Regions from separate parts of the Arthrobacter sp. P1_C12_2 genome, predicted to be linked through region 4. Evidence: riboswitches for the same ligand, from Rfam matches in the RefSeq annotation. Region 4 holds a riboswitch; each other region holds the start of a gene.

Region 1 (7,083 bases), on a different contig from region 4:
GGACACCACCCGGACCCGGACCTGGGTGCCCGGTTCCAGTTCGCCTGGGCATCGTGCGGTCACGGCGGGCTCGGCGATCTGGACGATCCCGGACGGGCCGTTCCCGTTGCCGTTGGCCTTGCCACCGTTCCCGTTCCCGTTCCCGTTTCCGTTGCTGGTGCCGTTGGCGCTGGTGTTCCTGGCCGGCTTGGGACCGGAGATGACGACGGCGTCGAATTCCTGGCCGACGTGGTTGACGAGCAGTGCCGCCTCCACGGTGTCCAGCGACAGCCGCTCCAGTTTCGCGGCCAGCTGGTCCGAGGTGCCCATGATGGCCGGGAGGGACGGCAGTGCCGCCCGGGCCCACGCCGGAACTTCGGTGCCGTTGCTCAGGGCCTCGCAGATCACCAGCACGAAGCGGTCCACCAGCCGCCGCAGCGGCGCCGTGGAATGGGCGTACGCGGCGCCGATGGCGGACTGGACAGCGGCTCCGGGCACCGTGCCGTCGAAGTACGTGTACCCGGCACCGCGGAAGAGCATCCCGGCCGAATGCACAATGGCCAGCTGCCGGGGGTCTGTCGGGTCCAGGGTCCGCAGGTACTCGCCGTAGCGCATTTCCCCGTCCCAGGGCTTGCCGAGGGCGTGGGTCTGGCGGTGGAAGTGCCGCAGCGACGCCTCGTCCGGGGCGGGCATGGTGCGCAGGATGCCGACCTTGCCCTGGAGCATGAGCGCGGCGGCGGCCATCCCGGTCATGAGTGAAATCTGGGCGTTCCAGTCCTCCACCGGCAGCGCCGGGGCCGCCACGATCCGGTAGCCGCCGTCGGGCAGTTGCTGGATCTCCTGTTCCGGCATATTCAGGCTCGCGCCGCCGCGCAGGCGTTCCAGTTCTACCCGCTTGATGCCTACTTCTTTCAACAGCTGCAGCACGGGCGCCGCGGTGCTGGCGTCGAGCTCGGCCTGGACGCCCTTGTAGTTGAGCTTCGCGCGGCTGCGGACCTGTGCCCGGCGCACGAGGACTGAGGTGACCTCGGCCGCGGCGTCGAGCTCGAACTCCCAGACGAACGCCGCGCACAGCTGCCCGGCGAGCAGGCTGCCGGCGGCCTCGCTGATGATCTCCGGATGCAGCGGAATCCTGCCGTCCGGGGTGTAGAAGGTCTGGCCGCGGCGGCGGGTCTCGGCGTCGAGCGCCCCGCCCGGGGCGACAAATGAGGGGACATCGGCGATCGCGTAGAAGACCTTGTAGCCCCCGTCGCCCCGTTCGATAAACAGGGCCTGGTCGAGGTCGGTGGACGATGCCGGATCGATGGTCACGAACTCGACATGCGTCAGGTCAAGGTCCGGGAGCTTGTGCTCGGCGACCGCCGCCTCCGCGTCGCGCAGCACGTCCTCCGGGAACGGGCCGGGCAGTTCCAGCGTGGTGCGCAACGCCTTGAGAGCCCCGGCAAGCTGGTTCTGCTGCTCGTGGACACTGGGGGTCAGACGATGATGGGACACGAAAATCAGGGTAGCCCGATTTCCGCTATTAGTCTTGGATGATGAGCGCAACTGCGGACGATCCGGCCCTCTACAACAGTTTTCTTTCGGAGCTGCTGGGAGTCTTGGCGTACGGCGAGCTTTCCGCCTTCGAGCGGCTGTCCTCGAGTGCCCGGTATTCGCCCACGCTGCATGACCGTGAGGTGCTGGGCAGAATGGCGGTGGTCGAGTTCCAGCATTACGAACTCGTCCGGGCCCGGCTCGAGCACATGGGCCTGGACACGGAGGCCGCCATGCTGCCGTTCCAGCCCTCGGTGGACCACTTCCACGAGCGCACGCGCCCGGCGGACTGGTACGAGGCGCTCATGAAGGCCTACGTGATTGACACAGTCGCCGCGGACTTTTACGGCGTCGTTGGCCGGTACGTGGACGCCGGAACCCGGGAGCTGATCGGGCAGGTCCGCTCCACCGGCGAGTCCACGGCCGTGCTGCAGGAGCGCCTCAAGGCGGCCCTGGCCGATGACCCCCGGCTGGCGTCGCGCCTCGCGCTGTGGGCCAGGCGCCTGCTGGGCGAGGTCCTGAACCACGCCCAGCGGGTCAGCGCTGAGCACGCGTTCCTCGGCGGCCTGTCCGGGCTGGACGACGCCGGCGCCCGGGAGATGATAAACGGCCTGGCGGCCGAGCTCGCAGCGAACCACGCGCGCCGGATGGCAGAGCTGGGTCTCGCCGGATAGGTTCAGGCCGGGAACCTGCCTAGGATTCTGCGGCGTCCAGCGCCGCCAGCAGTGCACCTGCGGCGTGGGCCGGATCAGCGGCGTCGGTGATCGCCCGGACCACCACGATCCGCCGGGCGCCGGCGTCGACTACCTGCTCCACGTTGCTGAGGTCGATCCCGCCGATCGCGAACCACGGCATGACGCCGTCGACCTTACCGGTTCCCTCCGTGTCCGCCCGGCCGATCGCCTGGGCGGCGTAGCGCACCAAGTCGAGGCCGACGGCGGCGCGTCCCGGCTTGGTGGGCGTCGCCCACACGGGGCCTACACAGAAATAGTCGAGTCCTTTGCGGCCGGGCGAGGCAGCAATGGCGGCGTCCACCTGTTTCGGGCTGTGGGTGGACAGGCCGATAACGGCATCTTTGCCCAGGAAGCCGCGGGCGGCGTCGAGCGAGATGTCCTTCTGGCCGACATGAAACACAGGAGCCCCGGACAAGGAGGCGATGTCCGCCCGGTCATTGACGGCCCACAGCCGTCCGTGACGCAGCGCTGCGGCGTGCAGGACCTCCAACAGTTCCAGTTCCTCGGACGCCTCGAGCGACTTGTCGCGCAACTGGATGATGTCCACGCCGCCGGCGAAGGCGGCGTCCACGAAGTCCTCGAAGTCGCCGCGGTCCCTGCGGGCGTCGGTGCAGAGGTAGAGGCGGGCGGTGGTGTGGAGGGGGTCCTGGCTCATGGGACCAGCCTAGTTCCTCTAAACTGGGCGCATACCGCGGGAGCCCGCAGCAGCCATGTCGCCGCTGCACGGCTGAGAGGGCGTCAGAGCCGACCGCTTGACCTGATCCGGCTAGTACCGGCGTAGGGAAGGAATTTTTCATGGGCACACGAGCCGGCCGTTCAGCCGAAGCCGCAAATGACGCCGCCGCCCAGGTTTGTGACACCGGGCCTGATTCTGCAGAGACAATCACCGCGGGGGATATCAGTGCCGACGTGGCCGTGATCGGCGGCGGCGTGATCGGCCATGGCATCGCATTCGAGGCCAGCCGGGCAGGCCGCTCCGTGGTCTTGATTGATGATGCTCCCGGCAGCGGAGCCAGCTGGGCCGCGGCCGGCATGCTGGCCCCCGTGAGTGAGCTGCACTACCAGGAGGAGCAGCTCCTGGAACTGATGCTTGAGGCCTCCCGGCTGTGGCCAGGATTCGCTGCCGCAATCGACGCCGGTGCCGGCGGCACGGAATCCCCGCTGGGTACCGGCTATTTGACGACGGCGACCCTCGCGGTCGGGGCCGACGCGGCGGACCGGCGCGCGCTCGCGGACCTGAGGGACGTCCAGCTGGCCTGTGGCCTCAGCGTGGAACCACTGACAGTGCGCGAGGCACGCGGCCGGGAACCCCTGCTGAGCCCCGGCATCTCGTGCGCCTTCGACATCCCGGCCGACCACCAGGTGGACCCCCGCCTGCTGATCGCCCGGCTCGCCGGCGTCCTCGGCGCGGAGAGCGGCGGCAGCTTCGTCCGGCGCCGCGCGGCAGGCCTGCTGTGGCAGGACGGACAGGTGGGGGGCGTTCGGCTGGCCGGCGGCGGTTCTGTGCGGGCTGCGGAAACCGTCGTCGCCAACGGGCTCGATGCCCCCGGGCTCGGGGAGCTGCCCGCCGGGCTGGCGCTGCCGCTGCGGCCCGTCTATGGCGACATCCTCCGGCTTCGCGTTCCCCCGCATCTGCAACCGCTGCTCACGGCCACCGTTCGGGGCATGGTGCGCGGTGTCCCCGTGTACATCGTCCCCCGCCAGGACGGGACCGTGGTGATCGGAGCCACCCAGCGCGAGGACGGACCATCGGATCCGCACGCGGTGTCCGCCGGCGGCATCTACCAGCTGCTGCGGGACGCCCAGCAGCTGGTGCCCGCGGTCGCCGAGCTGGAGCTGGTGGAAGCCACGGCCCGGGCCCGGCCCGGCACACCGGACAACGCCCCCCTGCTGGGGCGGGTGGCACGACCGGACGGCGGGGACGTCCCGGGACTGATCATCGCCACAGGTTTCTTCCGGCACGGCGTCCTGCTGACCCCCGCGGCGGCCGCAGTGTGCCGGCAACTCATGGACGGGACTCCGGACCCGCGCTGGTCCGGGTTCCGCCCCGACCGTTTTTCCCGCATCCCGGATTTGTCCGGGGACAGCCCCAAGAAGGAAGCAGCATGAACATCAGACTGAACGGAACGGAGCAGAGCGTCGCGGACGGCGCCTCCGTCAGCACACTGGTCAGCCAGCTCACGGGGCGGAGCATCGGCGCCGACGGCCGGGCCGCCGACGGGCGGAAGCTCGGTGTGGCTGTGGCCCGCAACGCCGAAGTGGTGCCGCGCAGCCAGTGGCACGCCACGGCGCTCGCCGACGGCGACGACGTCGAACTTGTTACGGCAGTCCAGGGAGGATGACCAGCATGAATGAGACGACGTTCGCAGGAACACCGGCCGTACCGGTGACCGGTGCGGTGGCCGATCCGTTCGTGGTCGACGGCGTGAGGCTCGGCTCCCGCCTCATCATGGGAACCGGCGGTGCGCCGAGCCTGGACGGGCTCGGCGCGGCACTTGTGGCCTCCGGGACGGAGCTGACCACAGTGGCGATGCGGCGCTATTCGCCGGCGGAGACGGGATCGCTGTTCCAGCTGCTCGAGGACCGCCAGATCCGGGTGCTGCCCAACACGGCAGGCTGCTTCACCGCCAAGGACGCCGTCCTCACCGCCGAGCTGGCCCGGGAGGCCCTGGAAACGGACTGGGTCAAGCTCGAAGTCATTGCCGACGAGCACACTTTGCTGCCCGACGCCGTCGAACTCGTGGACGCCACCGAACAGCTCGTGGGCCGTGGCTTTAAGGTCTTCGCCTACACCAACGACGACCCCGTGCTGGCCCTCCGGCTCGAAAACCTCGGCGCGACGGCGGTGATGCCGCTGGGCGCCCCGATCGGCACCGGACTGGGCATCCTGAACCCGCACAACATCGAGCTGATCGTCTCGCGCGCGTCCGTGCCCGTGGTCCTGGATGCCGGGATCGGCACGGCCTCGGACGCGGCCCTGGCGATGGAACTCGGCTGCGACGCCGTGCTGCTGGCTACGGCCGTGACCCGGGCACAGAATCCCGTGCTCATGGGGGAGGCCTTCAAACACGCCGTCATCGCCGGTAGGCTGGCAAAAAAGGCTGGCAGGATTCCGCGCCGCGAGCACGCCTTGGCGTCCTCGGCGATGGAAGGCCGGGCCGAATTCCTCTGAGTCCGGCCGCTCCGGGTAGGCCGCCGGTCTTGTCGGTCAACCAGTCAAGGAGACTGTCATGGCAGCCACGGATGACGTCCTCACCCGCCCCCAGCTCGACGAAGCGCTGGCGGGCCTGCCGGACTGGCGGTACCGCCTCGGCGGGCTGGTGACCGTGTACAAGGCGCCGACGGCGGCCGCGGCACTGGAGCTGATCGCCGCCGTCGGGCGCCTCGCCGAAGAGCAGAACCACCACCCGGACCTGGACTGGCGCTACAACCGGGTCTTTCTTCGCTACAGTTCCCATGACGCCGGCGCCGAGGTGACGTCGCGGGACGTCAAAGCGGCGACGGCGGCCGGCGAGGCTGCCGCCGCAGTCGCTGCCACCGCGCAACCGGGGCTGTACCGGACCGTGGAAATAGCCATCGATTCGGACTATCCCGCCGGGATTTCGGAGGTCTGGCGGGTGGCCCTCGGTTACCGTGAGGGCAGGTTCGGGGATCTCACGGACCCCTACGGCCGCGGCCCCTCGCTCTGGTTCCAGGAAACTTCCACCCCGAACGCCAACCGCATCCACCTGGACATCCACCGGAGCAAGGCCGAATCCGGCCCCGTGCTGGAGAAGACCGCGGCTACCGGGGCCTTAATGAACCGTGACCACGCACCCAATTGGGTGGTGGTCACGGATGCGCAGGGAAACCGGCTGTGCCTGTGTACCGAGGACGGCCACGGACCGGACCTGCCTGGGTAAGGCAGCCCCCTGCCGGGCGATGCCCGGCTAGAGCTTCAGGATGGTGGTGAGCCGCTCGGTGTCCTGCCGGGTCCGGGTCTTGCCGAGGTACACCGCGGCCGCGATAGAAGCCGCAGTGCCCAGGACCATCGGCAGGATCCACGGGATCCAGGTCAGGCCCGGCTGGTAGCCGAACCCGGCCGCAATGAAGATGATCCAGCTCAGCATGCCGATGGTCGCAGCGACTCCCGCCGGGACGGCGACGCCGTACTTCTGGTGCCGCTTGTCGTTGGCCCACACGACGAAACCCGCGGCAACGGTCACCAAGGCGACCACAATCAGGGAAAGCATTCAGGACACCTCGCGCTGGTCAAGAAACGGTAGTGGAGAAACGGTCGTGAGAAGAGCGGGGCTAGAGGGCGCCGAAGCCGACGCGGCGGGCCTCTTCTGCTCCGATTTCCACGTAGCCCAGGACATTGGCGGGGATGATCACCAGGCGGCCCTTGTCGTCCGTCAGCCGCAGTTCGCTGCCCTTGGCGATCGCCTCGCCGACTACCTTGGCGACGGCGTCGGCGTCCTGGGCTGATTCGAGGACAATTTCGCGGCCAATGTTCTGAATACCAATCTTTACTTCCACAGCAAGGCCTCCCAGCCAATCAACGTCCAAAAAAATGTCTAAGGTCAATCTCTAGTTGTAGTCTAGGTCTCTTTGGGGAAGCGGGAGATTCCGCGCCAAGCTAAACGGTAGATGAGGTCGCTGGCTACATCGAGATCCAGGTTCCCGTCCGTTTCCAGCCAGTACCGGGCGCTTACATGGGCCATTCCGGCGAGTCCGCGGCCCAGCAGCTGAGCCTCCAGTTCAGGCAGCTTGGTGTCCTCGGCGATGACATGCGCGACGGCGTCGGCAAAGGTCTTGTTGAACGCTTCCAGCCGTGCACTGACGTCGGGATCGTTAA
Region 2 (7,083 bases), on a different contig from region 4:
GACGACAGAATCCAGATCGGTGTCCTCGAAGACGGCGTCCTGGCCGAGCACTTTGTGTCCAAGACCCAGCAGGATTCCCTGATCGGCAACGTCTACCTGGGCAAGGTCCAGAACGTGCTGCCCTCCATGGAAGCCGCTTTCGTGGACATCGGCCGCGGCCGCAACGCTGTGCTCTACGCCGGTGAAGTGAACTGGGAGTCGGTCAACCTCGAGGGCAAGCAGCGCCGGATCGAGAACGCGCTGAAGTCCGGCGACTCCGTGCTGGTCCAGGTCACCAAGGACCCGGTCGGCCACAAGGGTGCCCGCCTCACCAGCCAGATCTCGCTGCCCGGCCGGTACCTCGTGTATGTGCCCGGCGGTTCCATGACCGGCATCTCCCGCAAGCTGCCCGACGTCGAACGCAACCGCCTCAAGCGGATCCTCAAGGACCGCCTGCCCGAGGACGCGGGCGTCATTGTCCGCACCGCGGCCGAGGGTGCCTCCGAGGAGGAGCTGACGCACGACATCAACCGCCTCCGCGCGCAGTGGGAGGGCATCGAGGGCCAGTCGACATCGACCAAGATCCTCGCCCCCGAGCTGCTTTACGGCGAACCTGACCTGACCATCAAGGTGGTCCGGGACGTCTTCAACGAGGACTTCTCCAAGCTGATCGTCTCCGGCGAGGAAGCTTGGGACACCATCGAGGCCTACGTCACCTACGTGGCACCGGACCTCGTGGGCCGGCTCGAGAAGTGGACCAAGGACTCGGACATCTTCGCGGCCTGGCGCATCGACGAGCAGATCCACAAGGCCCTGGACCGGAAGGTCTTCCTGCCCTCGGGCGGTTCGCTCGTGATCGACCGCACCGAAGCCATGACCGTGGTGGACGTCAACACCGGCAAGTTCACCGGCTCCGGCGGCAACCTCGAGGAAACCGTCACCAAGAACAACCTGGAAGCGGCCGAGGAAGTCGTCCGGCAGCTGCGCCTGCGCGATATTGGCGGCATCATCGTGATCGACTTCATCGACATGGTGCTCGAATCCAACCGCGACCTCGTGCTGCGCCGCATGGTGGAGTGCCTGGGCCGGGACCGGACCAAGCACCAGGTGGCCGAGGTGACCTCGCTGGGCCTCGTGCAGATGACCCGCAAGCGGATGGGCACCGGACTTCTGGAAGTCTTCGGCGAGCAGTGCGAAACGTGCGCTGGCCGCGGCATCGTCACCCACGACGAGCCGGTGGAACACCGCCGCGCCAACACGGTCGCCGCGGAACACTATGTGCCGCGCACCGAGGCCCAGCCTGCTGCCCGCACGGAGCGCAAGAGCCGTCGCCGCGGCAGGGGAGGCCAAGGCGCGGAGACCGTGCCGGCCGCACCCGCGCCCGTGCACGCTGAGCCCACCGAGGCTGAGCGCCACGCCAAGGCCGAAGCCACCCGTGCCGCGCTGGCGAATATCGCTGCCGCGGCGCACGCCGCGCACCTGCACGACGGGGAGGCAGCCGCTGCCAGCGACGCCGGGGCCCGCCAGGCCGCCGTCGACGCCGTCACGCAGCTCGCAGCCGCGGACGAGGCAGCCGGTCGTCCCGCAACCGTGCTGACGTTCGGCGGCGAGCAGGTGGCCCTGCCCTTCGTCGAGCACGCCGAGGACCAGCCGACACCGGCTCTGACCCTGGACCTGCTGACCGAGGCCTTCGCCAACCTGGGCGAGGCCGAGGCCGGCAAGCCGGCCGGGATGGACACCGAAGCGCCTGCCGCGGCCACCGAGGCACCCGCAGCAGTGCGCGCTGCCGAGGCTCCGGCGTCACGGACAGCTGACACCACTCGTGGCCGCCGCGGGCGACGCAACCGGAGCGCCAGCCGCGCCCAGGGCGCAGCCAACGAAACCTCCGTGGAGCATCGCGAGGCGACCCGGCCGGCCGCGGCCGGATCGATCCACGAGGCCAAGGCACCCGCCGCGGCCAGGCCTGCTTCCATCCCGGCAGGCAACGAGCCGATCATCCTCGGCGTCGGCGTACCGGCGTCGGAGCTGTAGTGTTCCGCAACTAACCACGTTCCCGACCGGTCACCATTTCGACCGGTCGGGCTGCGGGTCCGGGCCCGAGCGGGCGTAACATACGTCCGCTCCGGCCCGGGCCCGCTCGTGGGTTAAGGGGGCAACCGGGTGGCAACGGCTAGGCTGGAACACTGACACGGGGTGCCGCGCATCAGCCGGCTGAGATCCAGACCCGTTGAACCTGTCCGGTTAGCACCGGCGAAGGGATGTCTGCCTTGTCCGCGAGACCGAATCCGTCCGAGTTTCTGCCCAGCGAGTTTCAGCCGACCAATTTTCTGCCCAACGAGTTTCTGCCGGCGCAGCCCCGCCCGTCCGCGCCGCCGCGCATACCCCGCGTGCTGGCCATCGCCGGCTCTGACCCCTCCGGCGGAGCCGGGATCCAGGCCGACCTGAAAAGCATCGCGGCGAACGGCGGCTACGGCATGGCCGCCATCACCGCCCTGACAGCGCAAAATACCCAGGGCGTGCGCGCCGTCCACGTCCCCCCGGCCGCGTTCCTCACGGCGCAGCTGGACGCCATCAGCGACGACATCGGCATCGACGCCGTCAAGATCGGCATGCTCGGCGACGCCTCTGTGATCGACGCCGTCCGCAGCTGGCTGGAAAAGGTGCGCCCCGCCGTCGTCGTCCTGGACCCGGTGATGGTCGCCACCAGCGGCGACCGGCTTCTGCAGGAATCGGCCGAGACCGCCCTGCAGGCCCTCCTGCCGCTGGCGCACCTCATCACGCCCAATCTCGCCGAACTCGCCATCCTGCTCAAGGAGCCCGTCGCGGCCGACTGGGCTGAGGCCCTGGCGCAGGGCAAGCGGCTAGCCGCACTGACCGGCACCACCGTGCTGGTTAAGGGCGGACACCTCCAGGGCGGGCAGCACGGGGACGGACCCGTCCACGACGCCGATGCCGCCGACGCCGACGCAGGCAATGCCGCCGACCCCGGCTGCCCGGATGCGCTGGTCAACACCGGCGGCCTGCTCGGCCAGGAAACGGTGGTGGTGCCGGGGGAGCGGATCGCCACGCGCAACAGCCACGGCACCGGATGCTCCCTGTCCTCGGCCATGGCCACCGTGCAGGTCCGGGTGGGGGATTGGGAAGCGGCGTTGCGGGAAGTGAAGCCGTGGCTGCTCGGCGCGCTCCGCGAAGCCTCGGTCCTGGACGTCGGCACCGGCAACGGCCCGGTCCACCACTTCCACCACCTGCAGCGAATCAAGGATGGGCAGGCCCTCAAAGACGGCCAGCGCGGCCAGCGCGGTCAGCACCACCCCGGCGGGCACGGTCCGGCGGAGGGCGAGTTCGCCGCAGCCCTCCGCGCAGGAGCCACGGGCGATCTTGAGGCCATCTACGCCCTGGACTTCGTCCGCGGACTGGCCGACGGAACCTTGCCCGAGCACGAGTTCGCGTACTACCTCGCCCAGGACGCCATCTACCTCAACGGCTACTCCCGGGTCCTGGCCCGCGCCGCCGCGATCGCCCCCACCGAGGCCGAGCAGCTGTTCTGGGCCCGTTCGGCGCAGACCTGCCTGGAAGTCGAATCCGAGCTGCACCGTTCCTGGCTCAGCACCCGCCCGACCGCGCCCACCCTGGGCCCGGTGACGAAGTCGTACGTGGACCACCTGCTGGCTGCCTCTGTGTCCGGCAGGTACGGGGTCCTCGTGGCAGCAGCGCTGCCGTGCTTCTGGCTCTACGCCGAGGTCGGCTCCACCCTGCACCGGGAGTTCCTGGCCGGCGGCGCCCCCGGGGCGCACCCTTACGCCGACTGGCTGCGGACCTACGCCGATGAGGACTTCGCCGCCGCGACCCGGCAGGCCATCGCGTACACGGACACGGCAGCCAGACGGGCATCGGAGAGCGAGCGGGAGGCCATGGCACTGGCTTTCCGGCAGTCATCGCGCTACGAAGTGGACTTCTTCGACGCGCCGCGGCTGTACGCCTGACACGACCTGGCCCACACAGCGAGTACGATGGTTGGGCACGGTTCCGGAAGTCGTTGCGGCAACACAGCATCAAGACGGTCGAGATCACGGTCAAGAACATTGACAGGATCTTTGCTTCAAGACGTTGTGGCGCCTATCACGGACTACCCGCCGGAACCAGCCTCATTTGCGGCCGAAGGCAAAATTAGCGTATTCTAGATCTTCGGTGCTTACGCCAACACTTGGGTTATGACCCTGAGGACAGTCTGTTTGGAATTCCAAATGGATTTGTTCCGGGGATAGCTCATGGGTTCCCCCGGGGAATCCACCGGCGTTGAGGCACAGCGTGAGCCGGTCCAAACATTTTGGCCCCTGGTTCCGCACGCAAATCTAGTAATAAACGTCGAGAGAAGTGAGTTCCCCAGTGGTGTACGCGATTGTCCGCGCAGGCGGCCGCCAAGAGAAGGTTTCCGTTGGAGACTTCGTTACCCTGAACCGCGTCCCCGGTGGAGCCGGCAGCACCTTTGAGTTGCCCGCACTGCTCCTGGTGGACGGTGACAAAGTCACGTCTGCTGCTGCGGACCTGGCCAAGGTAACGGTTACGGCTGAGATCCTCGAAGACCTCCGTGGTCCGAAGATCGTCATCCAGAAGTTCAAGAACAAGACCGGTTACAAAAAGCGTCAGGGCCACCGTCAGGAACTGACCAAGGTCAAGATCACCGGTATCAAGTAACTCTTCGTTACTGTTCAGGTTCCAGCAGATTCCCCAGAATTTTTGAAGGCAGGCATTCCAAATGGCACATAAAAAAGGCGCGAGTTCCACTCGCAACGGTCGTGACTCCAACGCCCAGTACCTCGGCGTCAAGCGCTTCGGTGGCCAGGTAGTTTCCGCAGGCGAGATCATCGTCCGCCAGCGCGGCACCCACTTCCACCCGGGCGCCGGCGTAGGCCGCGGCGGGGACGACACCCTGTTCGCCCTGACCCCCGGTGCTGTCGAGTTCGGCACCCGCCGTGGTCGCCGCGTTGTGAACATCGTGGCTGCTGCAGCTGCAGAGTAGCAATAAGTTCTAAATCGGTGGGGCGGGCCATTAGGTCCGCTCCACCGGTGTTTTAACCGCATTACAATCATCTTGGGCCCCTTTGGGGGTCCGGGGAACAGCACTGAGGAGATCCACGTGGCGAGCTTTGTAGACCGGGTAGTACTGCACGTATCCGGCGGTACCGGCGGCCACGGCTGTGTCTCCGTTCACCGCGAGAAGTTCAAGCCCCTCGGCGGTCCCGACGGCGGCAACGGCGGCAACGGCGGCGACGTCATCCTGCGCGTGGACCCCCAGACCACCACCTTGCTCGACTACCACCACGCACCCCACCGGCACGCCACCAACGGCGGCCCCGGCATGGGCGACTGGCGCGGCGGCAAGAACGGCGAAACCCTGATCCTTCCGGTACCCGTGGGTACCGTGGTGAAGTCCAAGTCCGGCGACGTCATCGCCGACCTCGTGGCCGAAGGCGACGAGTACATCGCCGCCGCCGGCGGCATTGGTGGCCTCGGCAACGCGTCCCTGTCCTCCCAGAAGCGCCGCGCGCCCGGTTTCGCGCTGCTCGGCATCGAGGGCGAATCCAGCGACGTTGTCCTGGAACTGAAGTCCATCGCTGACATCGCCCTGGTCGGCTTCCCCTCGGCCGGCAAGTCCAGCCTGATCGCCGCCATGTCCGCCGCCCGGCCCAAGATCGCGGACTATCCCTTCACCACCCTCATCCCGAACCTGGGCGTCGTCCAGGCCGGTGAGGTCCGCTTCACCATTGCCGACGTCCCCGGCCTGATCGAGGGCGCCAGTGAGGGCAAGGGCCTCGGCCACCACTTCCTACGCCACGTCGAGCGGTGTGCCGCCCTGGTGCACGTGCTGGACTGCGGCACGCTCGAATCGGACCGCGATCCGCTCTCCGACCTCGCCATCATCGAGGCCGAGCTGGAGAAGTACGCCGTGGACATGAGCTACAGCGGGGCCGACGGCGAAGTTGTTCCGTTGAACCACCGCCCCCGCCTGGTGGCCCTGAACAAGGTTGACCTGCCGGACGGCAAGGACATGGCCGAGTTCGTCCGCCCAGAACTCGAATCCCGTGGCTACAAGGTCTTCGAAATCTCGGCGACGAGCCATGAAGGCCTCCGCCAGCTCGGCTTCGCCATGGCCGAAATCGTCCAGGCTGCCCGCGACGCCGTCGCTGCGACCCCGCCGAAGGTGCACGCCCCCGTGCTGCGCCCCCGCGCCGTCAACGAGACCGGCTTCACGATCCGCCGCGAGGAAAAGAACCTCGAGCCGCTCTTCCGCGTCCTGGGCGACAAGCCCGTGCGCTGGGTCAAGCAGACCGACTTCACCAACGAGGAAGCGATCGGCTACCTCGCCGACCGCCTGGCCAAGCTCGGAGTTGAAAACGAACTGTTCAAGCAGGGCGCTACGCCGGGCGACACGGTGGTCATCGGCGAGGACGACGGCGTCGTCTTCGACTGGGAGCCGACCATGATGGCCGGCGCCGAACTGCTCGCCTCGCCCCGCGGCACCGACGTGCGCTTCGCCGACATCGGCGACCGCCCGACGCGTGGCCAGAAGCGCGACGAACAGCAGGAACGCCGGGACGCCAAGGCCGCCGCCCGCGCCGAGCTCGAAGCCGAACGCAAGGCCGGTATCTGGACCGAATCCGTCAGCGGCCGCCGGGCGCGGCAGCCGCTCAAGGAGAGTGGACTGGGCGAAGCCGATGACGAGTAAGACCGTCGTCGGGCACCGGTCCCAGCCGCTCAGCGCTCAAGACATCAAAGCCCAGACCACCAACGCCCCGGACCGCACTGCGCTGTCCGGGGCGCGCCGGATTGTCGTCAAGGTGGGCTCGTCCTCGCTGACCTCGATCAAGGGCGGGATCTCCGAAGAGGCCCTGACCGGGCTCGCCGACGCCCTGGCCCACAAGCGCAACGAGGGCGCGGAGATCATCCTGGTGTCCTCTGGCGCGATCGCCGCCGGCCTCGCCCCGCTCGGCCTCGAGAAGCGCCCCCGCGACCTCGCCACCCAGCAGGCCGCGGCCAGCGTAGGCCAGGGCCTGCTGATGGCCCGGTACACCCACGCGTTCGGGGCGCACGGGGTCACCGTCA
Region 3 (7,083 bases), on a different contig from region 4:
TGGTGCCGAGCTCGGCGGCGAGTTGTCCCTGGGTCCAGCCCTTCGCCCCGCGCGCCTCGCGGAGCAGGATGCCTACGTGTTCAGCAGTCGGTTGAGTCATGCCCCGAAAATATCACGCATGATTTATCAATTGCCGCAATTGCGGCCGGAATGGCGCCAATCTCACACAAATACCCGCATCATGCGATAACCGGCGGCGCGATCCCCGTCGAACCGGCGGAGGGCGCCCGTCTGCGGCGCGACCGCCGGTTACTGGCGCGTGAGGAAGACGAGGTTCCAGGTGCCCGCGCCGAGGGCCGCGGCGACGGCGGCAGCCGCGATGCTGAGTCCGCCGAGCAGCACCCAGGCGTCGAGTCCGCTGAACGTGGACGGCCGGGCCCAGGTCCGCGCGGCGCCGCCGAACCCGCGGGCTTCCATGGTCACCGCGAGCCGCGAGGCGCTCCGGATCGCCTGCACCAGCAAACCGAAACTCTGGCCCAGTGCGGCGCGGAACCGCTGGTAGGGGTTGCCGCTCGAGCCGACGCCGCGTGCCCGCCGGGCCATGCCGATGGTCTGCCATTGCTCGGCCATGATCCCGACGAGCCGCATGGCGGCCAGTGTGCCCAGGACGAACCGGTGCGGCAGTTTTGCGTTCTGGGCCAGGGCGTCGGCCAGGTCGGTGGGGTCGGTGCAGCTCATCAGCAGCACCGCGGGCAGCGCGATCGCGAGCCCGCGGAGCATGAAGCCGATCCCCAACTGCAGGGATCCGGCGCTGATGGACCAGATCCCGGCGTCGAGCAGGACGGATCCGGCGTCGGGTGAGAGTATGGCGGTGCTCCAGCCGCCCAGCGCCGCCGCGAGGATCAGCGGCCAGCCGCGCTGCCACAGCAAGGCCACGGTCAGGCCGGTCAGCGGCAGGAGCAGCAGTTCGAAGGCCAGCGCCACCGACGCCGAGACCCAGTCAATGGACAGCGCCAGGACCAGGGTGATCAGGGTGACCGCCGTGAATTTGGCGAGCGGGTTGGCGCGGGTCAGCAGCGCATGGTTGCCGCGCAGGCTCAGTGCGTCCCTCATGGCGAGGCCCCCTCCGGCAACTCAAGATCCGGGCCCGGAGCATCCGCGGTGGCAGTATCCCGTGGCCGGAGCCGGAGTTCGGTACCGCCTAGGACGGCGCTGAATTCGGCGTCGTGGGTCACGGACACGACGGCGGTGCCGGCGTCGAGGAGCTCGGACAGGAACGAGGCGAGTTCGGCCCAGGTATTGGCGTCCTGGCCGAAGGTGGGTTCGTCCAGGACCAGCACCTGCGGGTGCGCCGCCAGCACGGTGGCTACCGAAAGGCGCCGCTTCTCGCCGCCGGAGAGCGTGTAGGGGTTGGCGTCCACGAGCTCCGTCAGCCGCAGCCGCTCCAGTAGCTCGTCCACGCGGTCTTCGCCGTAGCCGAGGTGGCGCGGGCCGAACATGAGCTCGTCGAGGACCTTGCCGGTGACGAACTGGTGCTCGGGTTCCTGGAAGACGGTTCCTATCCTGGCGATCAGCTGCTGGGCCTTCCACCGGTAGGGATCGGTTCCGGCGTCATCGCTGAGCTCCGCCGCGGCCGAGACCGTTCCCGCGACGGGCCGCAGGAGACCGACCAGCGTCAGCGCCAGGGTGGACTTCCCCGTGCCGTTCTGTCCGGTGATGGTCAGGGCCTCGCCGGCGCGGACCTGGACCGAGACCCCGGACTGGACCGGTCGCGGCGCGATGGTGCGGAAGCCGTCGCGCAGCCCGGCACGCCGTGGCCGCTCGCGGGACACCGCGAGCGCTTCGGCCGTGAGCAGGAGCTGCCCCGCGTCCCGCGCCGGCGGCCGCATCCGCGTCGCCGGGACGTAGCCCGGCACCCAGACGCCCGCGCCGATGAGCATGTCCCGCGCCTCGGCCAGGACCCGGTCCGGTGGCCCGTCAATGAGTACGGCGGGGTTCAACACCGCGGAGCCCGTGGCAGACCCGGGCTGCAGCACCACGATCCTGTCCACCAGGTCTTTCCAGACCCCCACCCGGTGCTCCACGACCACCAGCGTGGCGCCCGTCTTGTCCAGGCAGCGGCTCACGGCGTCGCGGACCTCCAGGACGCCCGCGGGGTCGAGGTTGGCGGTCGGCTCGTCGAGCAGCAGCAGTCCTGGCCGCATCGCGAGGATCCCGGCGAGCGCCAGCCGCTGCTTTTGTCCGCCGGAGAGGGCCGACGTCGGGTGGTCCAGCGGCAGCCGGCCCAGCCCGACGTCGTCGAGGGCCTCGCGCACGCGCGGCCAGATCTCCGCCGCCGGGACGGCGAGGTTCTCAGCCCCGAAGGCGACGTCGTCGCCGAGGCGGGAGAGCACCACCTGCGTTTCCGGGTCCTGCTGCACCAGCCCGGCGCGGCCACGCTGCGCCCGTGGCGCGGCGCCGTCGATCAGCAGGCTTCCGGTCTCGTCAGCGTCTTCGGCGTCGCCGGCCTGCCCAGATGCGCCGGCCGCGCCGTCGCCCAGCACTCCGGCCAGGGCGTGGAGCAGCGTCGACTTGCCGGCGCCGGAGGGGCCGAGCAGGAGCACGCGCTCCCCCGGCCGGATGTCCAGGTCGAGGCCGCTGACCGCGGGCCGGGTCCGTCCGGCATGCCGCCAGCCCCAGCCACGGGCCGTGACGGCGGCCGGCCGGACGCCTGATGAAGATCTCATGGGTTCTCTGCAGGGTTCAAGGAACGGGGCTCAGGAGAAGACGGGCTCCGTGGCGGCCTTGCGCGAGGCAAAGGAGCCCAGCACTCCGGTCTTGGCCAGGCCACGCGTGGCGAGCCAGGCCAGTCCGCCGGCAATCACTGCGCCGGAGATCGTCGTGAAGACGATGTAGGCGAGCTTGTCGCCGGCCTCGTAGGCGATGTTCCAGCCCCACGGCAGGAAGGAATCGTTCAGGCCGCAGAACAGGCCCGCGCCGGCTCCGGCCAGCACGGAGACGGGCAGGTTGAACTTCTTGTAGAGGAAGGCCGCGAAGACCAGTTCGGCGCCGAGGCCCTGCAGGATGCCGGAGATCAGCACCGTGGTGCCGTACTGCGACCCCATGATGAGCTCGCCCGTGGCCGCAACGGTCTCGCAGAAGAGCGCCGCGCCCGGCTTGCGGATGATGAGCATGCCCAGCACCGCCGGGATCATCCAGCCGCCGGCGTAGAGTCCGCTCAGCGGCGGGTAGACCGCGTTCACCGGGGTCGAAATCAGGTTCGCGCCCTGGGACCAGGCCCAGAAAATGACGCCGCCGGCAACGGCGATCAACGCCGCCACCACAATGTCCACCACGCGCCAGCTGTAGTCGCGGCGGGCGGATGAACGGCTGGCGGAACCATGCTGTGCTGAAATATCTGTCATGTCGTCCTCCTGAGGAACAGGAGGGGAGGGTGCTCCGGCCGGTCTCGGCTTCCGCCGCCCTCCGCGCACCCTGAGAACTCGACTCCCTTGCGCCGGTACTAACCGGATCAGGTTCGAGGGTCTGCGGCTGTCCGCACTCTCAGCGCCCACCAAAGGTTGCCCCGGATTGTTCCGGCGATGCCCGACGGCGGCGCTCCCCTGTCGTAATTTTTTTCGCCCTTGTGGGCTGGCTCAGTTTACACCCGGACGGCCGGGTTTTCAGTGACATCCCGTCACAATCGGGGACGGGACAGCGGCGGTCCCGGCGGGCGGGAACGCCCCTCTTGGTAGAGTCATCGTGTCGGACACCCGGACCCGCCAGCGGGCGGCCTCGTCACCCACCGGAAAGCTGGAATATTTTGACGCACATACCGGCCACACAAGATCCCACCGGGGAATACGATCCCGACTCGAGCGATCCTCAGCCGCAGGGCTCCCTGGCTGCGCTCATCGGCCGCGTGCTGGCCGAGATGGAGACGCTCCAGTTCGCGTCGTTCAGCAAAGACGACGCCCTGGACCTCGGACTCCTCCTTGTCGAGCTGGGCCGGCAACGCTCGCTGCCCATCGCCGTCGACATCACCAAAGGCGAGCAGGTACTCTTCCACGCCGCGCTGGACGGCGCCACACCGGACAACGAGCGCTGGATCAACGCCAAGAAGAGCACCGCCATGCGCTACGAGGTCCCGTCCCTGCTGGTGGGCCTCCGCGCCCGCGCTGCCGGCGGAAGGATCGAAGACAACGCCTGGTGGGATCAGACGGAGTTCGCCGCCCACGGCGGGGCGTTCCCCATCTACCTGCGCGGCACGGGCGCCGTCGCCGTCGTCACGGTCTCGGGCCTGCCCCAGAAGGCGGACCACGACCTCGTGGTCGAGGCCCTGCGGATGGTCCTCACCCCGGAACGCTAGGCTAGGCAGAGACCCTGTTCCCGTCCCAAGGAGACCGAAGAATGAACATCCTCATCAAGCTGCTCGGCACCGGCGTCAGCCTCCTGGCCGGCTTTGCCGGCACCAAGCTGGTGGACACCTTGTGGGAAAAGTCCACGGGCAACAAGCCGCCCAAGGGCAACGAGGAAGACGTGCCCACCACGCTGCGCTCGGCCCTGACGTTCGCCCTGATCTCCGCATCAGTCAGCGCCATCATCCAGGTGCTCGCCAACCGCGGCACCCAGCGCGCGATCACCCGCTTCGCCAAGACCGAGGACCTCGTCTGACCGGTCTCGACTAGCCGCGGCGCCGCCGCCGCGCCTGTCGAAGCGCCGGCCGCCGCTCCTGTCGCTGAAGGGGCTCAGCGGCCGGCGTCGTCGTCGTCCGTTCCGTGCGTGGCCGCCTGCTGGCCTGCTGCCTGTTGGACTACGGCCTCGAGCTCGTCGGAGCTCAGCAGTTCCGGGTGCAGGTGCTTGGTCCGGTAGCCGGCCCGGCCCACCATGTGGGCGGACACGGGGACGGTGAGCAGCTGGAAGAGCCAGGCCACCAGCACGACTGGCCATACCGACCAGGTGCGCATCTGCAGGCCGAGGGCCGCCAGCAGCAGGAACAGGCCCAGGACCTGCGGTTTGGTGGCCGCGTGCATCCTGCTCATGAGGTCCGGGAACCGCAGGAGCCCGATGGCCGCGGCGAGGGACATCAGGGCGCCGGTCACCATGAACACGGCGGAGACGGCGTCGATCACAGTGTCAGGATTCACGGACACCCTCCCGCCTGTCGGCCACGAACCGGGCCACGGTCACCGACCCGACGAAGCCGATCAGGGAAATCGCAACGAGCAGCATCAGGTTGTTGAGGTGCCGGTTGACGGCCATATCGATGCACAGGGCCGCCCCGAAAATGGCCAGCAGCACGTCGGCGGCGAGAACCCGGTCCAGCAGCGAGGGGCCCCGCCCGATCCGGATGATCGCCCCCGCGGCGGCCAGGGACAGTACGACGGCGGTCACCGTCAGGACGGTCTGCATCATGCGGCGATCTCCTGTGTCAGGGCGGAAAGTTCGTCTTTGGTCCCCATGATCCTGATCAGCCCGGCCTCGGTGTCCCGGACCTCCTTGCGCAGCCTGGCCGCGTCCTCAGCATTGCGGACGTTGATGCCGTGGATGTAGAGCGTGGACGTTGACCTGTCCACCTCCACCACGAGGGACCCGGGAATCAGCGAGATCACATGCCCGGTGGCCGTGACCAGGAGGTCCGAATGGCTCCGGAGCGGCACGGCGACGATTGCGCTGACCACGTCCGGGCCGCGGACCACGGCCAGGTACAGGACCTGGAAGCTTGCCGCGACGACTTTTCCGAGGAAAATGAGGGCGAAGGGCACGGCGCGGAGCACGTTGAAGCGGCCGCCGAGTTCCACCGGGGGCAGATAGAAGATGCGCGCCACGAGCACGGCGATGAGGGCACCAAACAGGAGATTGCCCGGGCTGAAGTTCTGCCACAGTGCGCCCCAGACAAAGACGAGCCACACCAGCAGCGGCAGTTCCTGACGCAGGGAGATCCTCTTCCGGTTCATTTCCCGCCGCCCTGCGGCTGGCCCTGCTCCTGGCCTTGCTGCTGGCGCTGTACGGGCTGGACCGACGCAGGCACCGGCGGCACGGGCGCGTCCTGGCCAAGCACAGCCTGGATGTAGGGGGTCCTGTCCAGCATCTCCTGGGCGGACTGGTCGGCCACCCTGAACAGCGGCCCGGCAAAGACCGTCAGGGCCACGCCAAAGACCACCAGGCCCAGGGTGGAGCCCACCATGGTGCGGGGCAGCAGGGTCACATTCGTCTTGCCGGCCCGGTCCCCCGTGGCGGAGTCGGCCGGTGCCGCCAGGAGCACCGGGTCGGGGTGTTCGGCGTCCTCGGGCTTGCGCCAGAACGCCCGGTTCCAGACCCTCGCGATCGCCAGCAGGGTCAGCAGGCTTGTCAGCACGCCGCCGATCACCAGCGCGTAGGCCAGCGGCGTGCCCAGTTCGACGCCTGCCTGAAGCAGCCCCAGCTTGCCCAGGAAACCGGAGAACGGCGGGATTCCGGCGAGGTTCATGGCGGGAATGAAGAACAGGACCCCCAAGACCGGGGAGAGCTTGGCCAGCCCGGCCACGCGGTCCATGGACGAACTGCCGCCGCGGCGTTCAATCAGGCCGGTCACCAGGAACAGGCTGGTCTGGACGGTGATGTGGTGGGCCACGTAGAACACCGCGGCGCCCAGGCCGGCCACCGTGGACATGGCCAGGCCGAACACCATGTAGCCAATGTGGCTGACCAGGGTGAAGGACAGGAGCCTCTTGATGTCGCTTTGGGCCAGGGCGCCGAGGATTCCCACCACCATGGTCAACAGCGCCGCGACCATGAGCGGGGCGTTAAGCGCATCCCCCGGGAAGAGCAGCGTCTCCGTGCGGACCATCGCATAGACGCCCACCTTGGTCAGCAGCCCGGCAAACACCGCGGTGACCGGGGCCGGTGCGGTGGGGTAGGAGTCAGGGAGCCAGAAGGACAGCGGGAAGACGGCGGCCTTGATGCCGAAGGCCACCAACAGCATGACGTGCAGCAGCGTCCGGGTGCCCTGGTCGAGGTCCCCGAGCTTGATGGCGAGGTCCGCCATGTTGATGGTTCCGGTGGCGCCGTAGACCATGGCGATCGCGATCAGGAACAGCACCGAGGACACGACGGACACCACCACGTAGGTCACGCCGGCCCGGATGCGCGGGCCCGTCCCGCCGAGGGTGATGAGCACGTAGC
Region 4 (7,083 bases):
CGATTCCTTCGGTTTCGATGAACAGCTTGGCGCCCCGCAGGGTCTCGGCCTCGTTGCGGGTCTCGATCTCATCGAAGGCCAGCAACAGGATGTCCTTGTTCCAGCGGGCGCTGATTACCGTCAGCGGCCCGGCCGAGGTGGGTTCCACGATGAACTGCGTGCCGGGGACAAAACGGTCGCCGGGCGCGTCGGTGAGCACCTGGACGGTCACTTCGCCGCGGATGCCGTGGGGCTTGCCGATTCGTGCCACCTGGAGCTGCATCTGTTCCTCTGTTCGGGGTTGGTGAATCTGTACGTCTGGTGCGGAATTACGGGAAAACAGTCCGGCCCCTCCACCATTTTCTGGTGAAGGGGCCGGACTCAAGACAAGTAGTGCTGAACGCGTTACCGGCGGCGGTCGGTGTCGACGACGTCGACCCTGACCGGCTCGCCGTCCGCCAGCGCCGCAACCACAGTGCGCAATGCGCGTGCGGTCCGGCCCTGCCGGCCGATCACCCGTCCAAGGTCGTCCTGATGAACGCGCACCTCGAGGGTTTCCCCGCGGCGGTTGTTCTTCGCACTGACCTTGACGTCCTCGGGGCTGTCAACAATCCCGCGGACCAGGTGTTCGAGCGCTTCTGCCAGCAATTTACTCAGCCTCGGTGGTCTCTGCTTCGGCGGCGTCGGCGGGAGCCTCGGCAGCTTCGTCCTTCTTGGCCTTCTTGGTGATGGCTTCCGGGATGATCACGGAACCCTTTTCCGGGGTAACGAAGGCAGCCTTGGGAGCCTTGGTCTTCAAGGTTCCCTCCTGGCCCGGGAGACCCTTGAACTTCTGCCAGTCACCGGTGATCTTCAGGATCGCGGCGACCTGCTCGGACGGCTGTGCGCCGACGCCGAGCCAGTACTGGGCGCGGTCCGTGTCGACCTCGATGTACGAGGGCTCTTCGGTCGGGTGGTACTTGCCGATCTCTTCGATAGCACGGCCATCACGCTTGGAGCGTGAGTCCATGACGACGATGCGGTAGTACGGTGCGCGCATCTTACCGAAGCGCTTAAGGCGAATCTTTACGGCCACTTTTGTGGTCACTCCTGTTTCTGAAACGGGGTCGAGCCCGGCGTTCTGCACCCGTGGGGCGGGCCGTACTTGGGGGTTCTAAAGGACAAGATCCAGACGCGGAGAGAGGGGCCACGCAGATCGAGTACCTGTTCATTGTGCCAGATCACCGGCAGGATTTCGACTTGACACGGGCCCGGCGCACCAGCGTGCGGCCTGAACGCGGCGATCCGCGGCGTTCAGGGCCGGTCAGGACGTCCAGACGTAGAGGCCGGACCTGGTGGCGGGATCGACTCCGGCGGCGAGCTCGGCGATCCGGCGGACGTAGCCCCGCGCCTCGTCCGCACCGAAGGGCATGTCCTCCTCGGCGGCCCAGTTGGCTGCGACGTCCTCCAGGACGTCGCCCTCCCCTTCGGTTTCATAGCTGAGGAGTTCCGCCAGTGTGCGGACCATCGCGGCGGGGACGCCGAGCAGCGAGTCGCTCGCCACATCAACCATGGCCAGTTCATAGTCCGCGCCCGGGGCGTGCACGGCGACGCCGGCGAGGTCTCCCAGCCGCTCCACCTCGAAGTCGCTGATCTCCGGGATGCGGACGGCCCCCGGGGCGGCCGGGCCGCCGCCGTCGAGTGCGCCGGCGCGCTTGAGGGCTTCTTCGTGGGTGGACACAAAGAGTTCGGTGAATCCCATGCAGCTGGTCCTTAGGGTTCGGCGGTCCGCGGACCGCTTTTCGGCGTCGCCTCAGCCTAGCGTGCCTGGCGCAGCTTCGCCCCGGCCGCTGGACATGTCCTCCGCAAGCCCGGGGGAAACCCTGCCTGACCCGGCCTCGCCCCTGGACATGCACTCGCCCGACGCCGAGCAATGGACATATGGCCGCCATGTCCATTCCCGGCTGCGACCGGTGGACATGCCCAGCGGTCCAGTCAACGAACAACGGACATGCCCTCCGCAAGCCCGGGGAACCCTGCCCACCCGACCCCGCCCCTGAGCATGCACTCGCCCGACGCTGAGCAATGGATATATGGCCGCCACGTCCATTCCCGGCTGCCCGCGGTGGACATGTTCCGAAGCGCTGCCGGCGAACGATGGGCATGTCCAGCGGGGAGCTTTGAACGCTGGACATGCTCAGCGGAACAGCGTGCCTAGCGCACTGTGGCTTCAGCGAACGGCGACGCGGATCCGGTTGCGCCACGGGTCCTCGAAGCGCAGTTCGGCGCCGGTGTGGTGCGATTCGACGCCGGCGACCTTGAGCCGGTCGGCCAGGGCCGCGACGTCGTCACCGGACGGCACTTCGATGAGGACCTCGCCCAGGCCCAGCGTGTCGCGCCGGGGGCCCGCGCCGCGGCTGTTCCACACGTTCATGGCCATGTGGTGGTGGTAGCCGCCGGCCGAGACGAACAGCGCCTGGCCGTGCCATCCCGCGGTCTTCTCGAAGCCGAGCGTGCCGACATAGAACTCATGCGCCGACTGGACGTCGCCGACCTGCAGGTGGACGTGCCCGACGCCGGCGGCGGCCTGGCGCTGGCCGGTCACGGACTCCTCGGTCAGGTGTTGCTGCAGGTAGCGCTGCGGCGGCAGGGCGAGGCTGTCCATGACGACGTTCTTGCCCTCCCAGGACCAGGCTTCCCGCGGCCGGTCCCAGTACAGCTCAATGCCGTTGCCTTCGGGGTCGTTGAAGTAGAAGGCCTCACTGACGAGGTGGTCCGCACTGCCGGAGAAGGACTGGGGCTCGTACTGGGCCGCGCTGGCAATGGTGGCCGCCAGGGAGTGCTGGTCCTCGAAGAGGAGGGCGGTATGGAAGAGCCCGGCCTCGCCGCGGGAAGGAAGGTTCAAACCAGGGGCGGGCGCCAGGTGTACCAGCGGCTTCTGCCGGCGCCCAAGGTAGAGCCCGCCGTCCTGTTCGGCCACAGTCTCCAGCCCGAGGGCGCGCTGGTAGTAATCGGTCATGAGCTTCATGTCGCCGACCTTGAGCATCACCGTGCCCATGGCGAGGTCGGCAGGAAGGAGGTCCTGGGTGCTGGCTTCTGCGGTCATCGAAACGCTCCGTGGATTCTTTGGCCACCGGATTTCGGTGACTCTGCATAGAAGTAAATTACTTGAAGCTTCAATTTATTCCTAATGACCGGTCTGCGCCCGGTTCACCGGCAGCCCGCGCAGCACAATGTGCTGGATCCGGCGGAGCGTGGCAGGTTTGCTCCGCGGGTCCTCGGCGGTGACAAGGACATCCGCACTTGCCCCATCACAGATGGACTCCGCGCCGAGCCACGTCCGCGCGGACCAGCTCGCGGCGTCGAGGGCGGCGGCGCCGGGAAGGCCGGCGGCGTGCAGGGCCTGGATCTCGTCCACGATCCGGCCATGGCTGATCACGCTTCCGGCGTCGGTTCCGGCATAGATCGCCACCCCGGCCTCGTGGGCTTCGAGCACCCGCTCCGCCCGCCGCGCCCACAGCGAGCGCATGTGGGCGGCGTAGCGGGGGAACTTGGTCTCCGCCCGGGCCGCGATGTCCGGGAACGTGGCGATGTTGATCAGGGTGGGCACAATCGGGACGCCCTGCCCGACCAAGCGCGGCAGGTGCCGCGGCAGCAGCCCGGTGGCGTGCTCGATGCAGTCGATCCCGGCGTCGAGCATGTCATCGAGGGTGTCTTCGGCGAAGCAGTGCGCGGTGACGCGGGCCCCTTCTTCGTGGGCGGCCTGGACGGCGTCCTTGACCGTCCGGGCGGGAAAGCTGGCGGCGAGATCGCCGGCGTCGCGGTCAATCCAGTCCCCCACGAGCTTGACCCAGCCGTCGCCTGCGCGGGCCTGCTTGCGCACCGCCTCGACGAGATCCTCGGGTTCGACCTCGACGGCCAGGCCCGGCAGGTAGCGCCGGGTCCTGGCGAGGTGCCGGCCGGAGCGGATGATCCGGGGAAGGTCAGCGCGCTGCTGGAGCCAGCGGGTGTCGTGGACGGCGCCGGCGTCGCGGACCAGCAGCGTCCCGGCGTCGCGGTCCGCCAGAGCTTGGGATTCCGCGGTGTCCTCGGTAACGTCCCCGCCCGGGCCGAGGCCGACGTGGCAGTGTGCGTCCACGAGGCCGGGAATGACCCAGCCGTCAAGCACGAGCCCCGGCGCGGCCGCCGGACGGTGGAAGGTCAGCCGGCCCTCCACCGACCACAGCCCGTGGCGGACCTGGTCCGCCGCGGTGAGGATGGGGCCGCTGAACTCGATGATGCCGGTCATGACCTAAAGCCTAATCCGCATGACGATCCGCCGGCCCAGATCATCCAGCCCCAGCTGCGCTTCGTGGATCCGTAGGGCGCCCAACGCCTGCCCATGCTGGGCGAATTCCTCGAAACCGCAGCTCGCATAAAACGGCGCATTGAACGGAACGTCCGCGAACGTGCACAGCGTCATCGATAAATAGCCACGACCCCGGGCCGCATCGAGGGCCGCCTCTACCAAGGACCGTCCTATCCCCCGCCCAGCGGAGTCCGCCTGCACGGAGAGTTGTTCCAGATGGGCCTGGCCGCCGACCTCGTCAACGCGGGCAAACCCTACGGGCGGGGTTCCGGAGACAAGTATGAAGAGCGGCTCAACCGGCGTCGTCACCCCCGGGGCCGGGAGCGCCTGGTTCCCCAGCTCGGCTTCGAGGATGCGGTCTGCTGAGGCCTCGAGAACCGGCAGCGCCGGGAGGTCTTCCGGCGTCGCCATCCGGATGCGGGGCACGGCCCTGGGCAGAGTCACAATGCCACGCTAACACCGCGGCCCGACCGCGCCGCGTCACACTCGACAGCCGGCCGGAGGTGCGTGGTAGCTTCGTCTACGACCACACGGGTGCCCCTGCAGGGGCTGAGATCGGGCTGACGCAGCCTGCGACCGTTGAACCTGTCCGGGTAATGCCGGCGAAGGAAGTGAGCTTTTCCGTGAACACCCAAGTGACACAGCACAGCCCTGTCCAAATTCAGTCTGCCCACATTGAGTCAGCCGACAATCAGCCAGCAGCCACCACGCAGTCGCTGAAGTCCCACTCGCTGGCCTTCACCACGGACCCGGACCACGGCATCCGCGTCCCGGTGACCGAGATTGCCTTGGAACCCTCACCGGGCGGCGTCCCGAACCCTCCCTTCCGCGTCTACCGCACGGCCGGCCCGGGCAGCGATCCGGTCCGCGGGCTGGAACCGTTCCGCGCGCCCTGGATTGAGGCCCGGGCGGACACCGAAACCTACGCCGGCCGGCAACGTGAACTGCTCGACGACGGCAAGTCGGCGGTGCGCCGGGGTGCGGCGTCGGCCGAGTGGCGGGGCGGTCGCCCGGTGCCGCGCCGCGCGGTTGAGGGCAGGACCGTCACGCAGATGCGCTACGCCCGGGACGGGGTCATCACCCAGGAAATGCGGTTCGTCGCGCTGCGCGAGAACTGCGATGTGGAGCTGGTGCGCCGCGAGGTGGCCGCGGGCCGGGCGATCATTCCCAACAACGTCAACCACCCTGAATCCGAGCCGATGATCATCGGCAAGGCGTTCCTGGTGAAAATCAACGCCAATATCGGCAACTCCGCCGTGACCAGTTCCATCGCCGAGGAGGTCGACAAACTCCAGTGGGCCACGCAATGGGGCGCGGACACCGTCATGGACCTCTCCACCGGGGACGACATCCACACCACGCGCGAGTGGATCATCCGCAACTCCCCCGTCCCCATCGGCACGGTCCCGATCTACCAGGCGTTGGAAAAGGTCAACGGCGAGGCCAACGCCCTGACCTGGGAGATCTTCCGGGACACCGTGATCGAACAGTGCGAGCAGGGCGTGGACTACATGACCATCCACGCCGGCGTGCTGCTGCGCTATGTGCCCCTGACGGCCAACCGGGTCACCGGCATCGTGTCCCGCGGCGGTTCCATCATGGCCGGCTGGTGCCTGGCGCACCACCAGGAGAACTTCCTCTACACGCACTTCGACGAGCTGTGCGAGATTTTCGCGAAGTACGACGTCGCGTTCTCCCTGGGTGACGGGCTGCGGCCGGGAGCGACGGCGGATGCCAACGACGCGGCGCAGTTCGCCGAGCTGGACACCCTGGCCGAGCTCACGCGGCGGGCCTGGGAGTTCGATGTGCAGGTCATGGTGGAGGGTCCCGGGCACGTGCCCTTCCACCTCGTCCGGGAAAACGTGGAGCGCCAGCAGGAACTCTGCAAGGGAGCCCCGTTCTATACGCTCGGGCCGCTGGTCACCGACATCGCACCGGGCTACGACCACATCACCTCGGCAATCGGCGCCACGGAGATTGCCCGCTACGGCACCGCCATGCTCTGCTACGTCACGCCCAAGGAACACCTCGGGCTGCCGAACAAGGACGACGTGAAGACGGGCGTGATCACCTACAAGATCGCGGCCCATGCCGCCGACCTCGCCAAGGGCCACCCCGGCGCCCACGAACGCGACGATGCCCTGTCCAAGGCGCGGTTTGAGTTCCGCTGGCGGGACCAGTTCGCGCTGTCCCTGGACCCGGTGACGGCCGAGGCCTTCCACGATGAGACGCTACCCGCGGAGCCGGCCAAGACGGCCCACTTCTGCTCGATGTGCGGTCCCAAGTTCTGCTCCATGCGGATCAGCCAGGACATCAGGGACGAATACGGTTCGGCGGAAGCGCAGGCGGCCCTGGCGCAGAGGGCGGCCGGAATGCAGGCGAAGAGCAACGAGTTCCTCGCCTCGGGGGGCAAGGTCTACTTGCCGGAGCCCTCGGTGGGAGGACCCGCAGCCTCCTAGGACGCCCGGGCGTGCTGGCGGCGGCTGACCTCGGCGATGTACGAGCGGATGGCCCGGGCCCCTTCGGCTGAATCCTGGGGCCGGTGCCCTCCCGGGGCCGTGCGGTGCAGGGCGCCGGTCTCGCGCAGGTAGCCGGCGATTTCCTCATACAGCGGTTCCCAGCCGCCGGTCAGGACCAGTGTCGGCACGCCCGGCACGATCTGCAGCGGGGCTTCCCACGGCGGCGCCTGCAGGCGGAGCCGGCGCGCTGCCCGGAGGGCCTCCGGCGTCGTGGCCCCAGGGGCTTCGGCCGCGAACGCGCGGCGGATGAACTCCCGC

What was found. A riboswitch is a leader RNA that binds a small molecule or an ion and turns the genes downstream of it on or off. The one in region 4 is predicted to bind thiamine pyrophosphate.
Region 1: it holds a riboswitch for thiamine pyrophosphate, as region 4 does, so the genes downstream of both, thiO (glycine oxidase ThiO) here and thiC (phosphomethylpyrimidine synthase ThiC) in region 4, are expected to answer to the same signal.
Region 2: it holds a riboswitch for thiamine pyrophosphate, as region 4 does, so the genes downstream of both, AC1DZQ_RS06135 (bifunctional hydroxymethylpyrimidine kinase/phosphomethylpyrimidine kinase) here and thiC (phosphomethylpyrimidine synthase ThiC) in region 4, are expected to answer to the same signal.
Region 3: it holds a riboswitch for thiamine pyrophosphate, as region 4 does, so the genes downstream of both, AC1DZQ_RS02390 (ECF transporter S component) here and thiC (phosphomethylpyrimidine synthase ThiC) in region 4, are expected to answer to the same signal.

What each region holds. Positions count from the first base shown of each region.
Region 1 is NZ_JBFUAF010000006.1:59,352-66,434, forward strand. Features, by position in the region: gene AC1DZQ_RS08435 (RNB domain-containing ribonuclease) at 1-1,473, opposite strand, end outside; gene AC1DZQ_RS08440 (ferritin-like fold-containing protein) at 1,515-2,186, shown strand; gene thiE (thiamine phosphate synthase) at 2,206-2,901, opposite strand; TPP riboswitch at 2,928-3,048, shown strand; gene thiO (glycine oxidase ThiO) at 3,042-4,355, shown strand; gene thiS (sulfur carrier protein ThiS) at 4,352-4,588, shown strand; gene AC1DZQ_RS08460 (thiazole synthase) at 4,594-5,418, shown strand; gene AC1DZQ_RS08465 (4a-hydroxytetrahydrobiopterin dehydratase) at 5,477-6,148, shown strand; gene AC1DZQ_RS08470 (hypothetical protein) at 6,176-6,478, opposite strand; gene AC1DZQ_RS08475 (DUF3107 domain-containing protein) at 6,540-6,764, opposite strand; gene AC1DZQ_RS08480 (TetR/AcrR family transcriptional regulator) at 6,827-7,083, opposite strand, start outside.
Region 2 is NZ_JBFUAF010000004.1:67,439-74,521, forward strand. Features, by position in the region: gene AC1DZQ_RS06130 (Rne/Rng family ribonuclease) at 1-2,010, shown strand, start outside; TPP riboswitch at 2,159-2,255, shown strand; gene AC1DZQ_RS06135 (bifunctional hydroxymethylpyrimidine kinase/phosphomethylpyrimidine kinase) at 2,358-3,962, shown strand; gene rplU (50S ribosomal protein L21) at 4,366-4,674, shown strand; gene rpmA (50S ribosomal protein L27) at 4,736-4,999, shown strand; gene obgE (GTPase ObgE) at 5,117-6,706, shown strand; gene proB (glutamate 5-kinase) at 6,696-7,083, shown strand, end outside.
Region 3 is NZ_JBFUAF010000001.1:506,130-513,212, forward strand. Features, by position in the region: gene AC1DZQ_RS02375 (UDP-N-acetylglucosamine 1-carboxyvinyltransferase) at 1-100, opposite strand, end outside; gene AC1DZQ_RS02380 (energy-coupling factor transporter transmembrane component T family protein) at 250-1,053, opposite strand; gene AC1DZQ_RS02385 (ABC transporter ATP-binding protein) at 1,050-2,666, opposite strand; gene AC1DZQ_RS02390 (ECF transporter S component) at 2,697-3,344, opposite strand; TPP riboswitch at 3,411-3,554, opposite strand; gene AC1DZQ_RS02395 (heme-degrading domain-containing protein) at 3,743-4,288, shown strand; gene AC1DZQ_RS02400 (DUF4235 domain-containing protein) at 4,330-4,593, shown strand; gene mnhG (monovalent cation/H(+) antiporter subunit G) at 4,668-5,024, opposite strand; gene AC1DZQ_RS02410 (MrpF/PhaF family protein) at 5,056-5,334, opposite strand; gene AC1DZQ_RS02415 (Na+/H+ antiporter subunit E) at 5,331-5,876, opposite strand; gene AC1DZQ_RS02420 (Na+/H+ antiporter subunit D) at 5,873-7,083, opposite strand, start outside.
Region 4 is NZ_JBFUAF010000012.1:130,006-137,088, reverse strand. Features, by position in the region: gene rimM (ribosome maturation factor RimM) at 1-262, opposite strand, end outside; gene AC1DZQ_RS14235 (RNA-binding protein) at 385-627, opposite strand; gene rpsP (30S ribosomal protein S16) at 629-1,054, opposite strand; gene AC1DZQ_RS14225 (hypothetical protein) at 1,283-1,720, opposite strand; gene AC1DZQ_RS14220 (VOC family protein) at 2,189-3,064, opposite strand; gene AC1DZQ_RS14215 (amidohydrolase family protein) at 3,146-4,246, opposite strand; gene AC1DZQ_RS14210 (GNAT family N-acetyltransferase) at 4,250-4,750, opposite strand; TPP riboswitch at 4,827-4,934, shown strand; gene thiC (phosphomethylpyrimidine synthase ThiC) at 4,930-6,765, shown strand; gene AC1DZQ_RS14200 (alpha/beta hydrolase) at 6,762-7,083, opposite strand, start outside.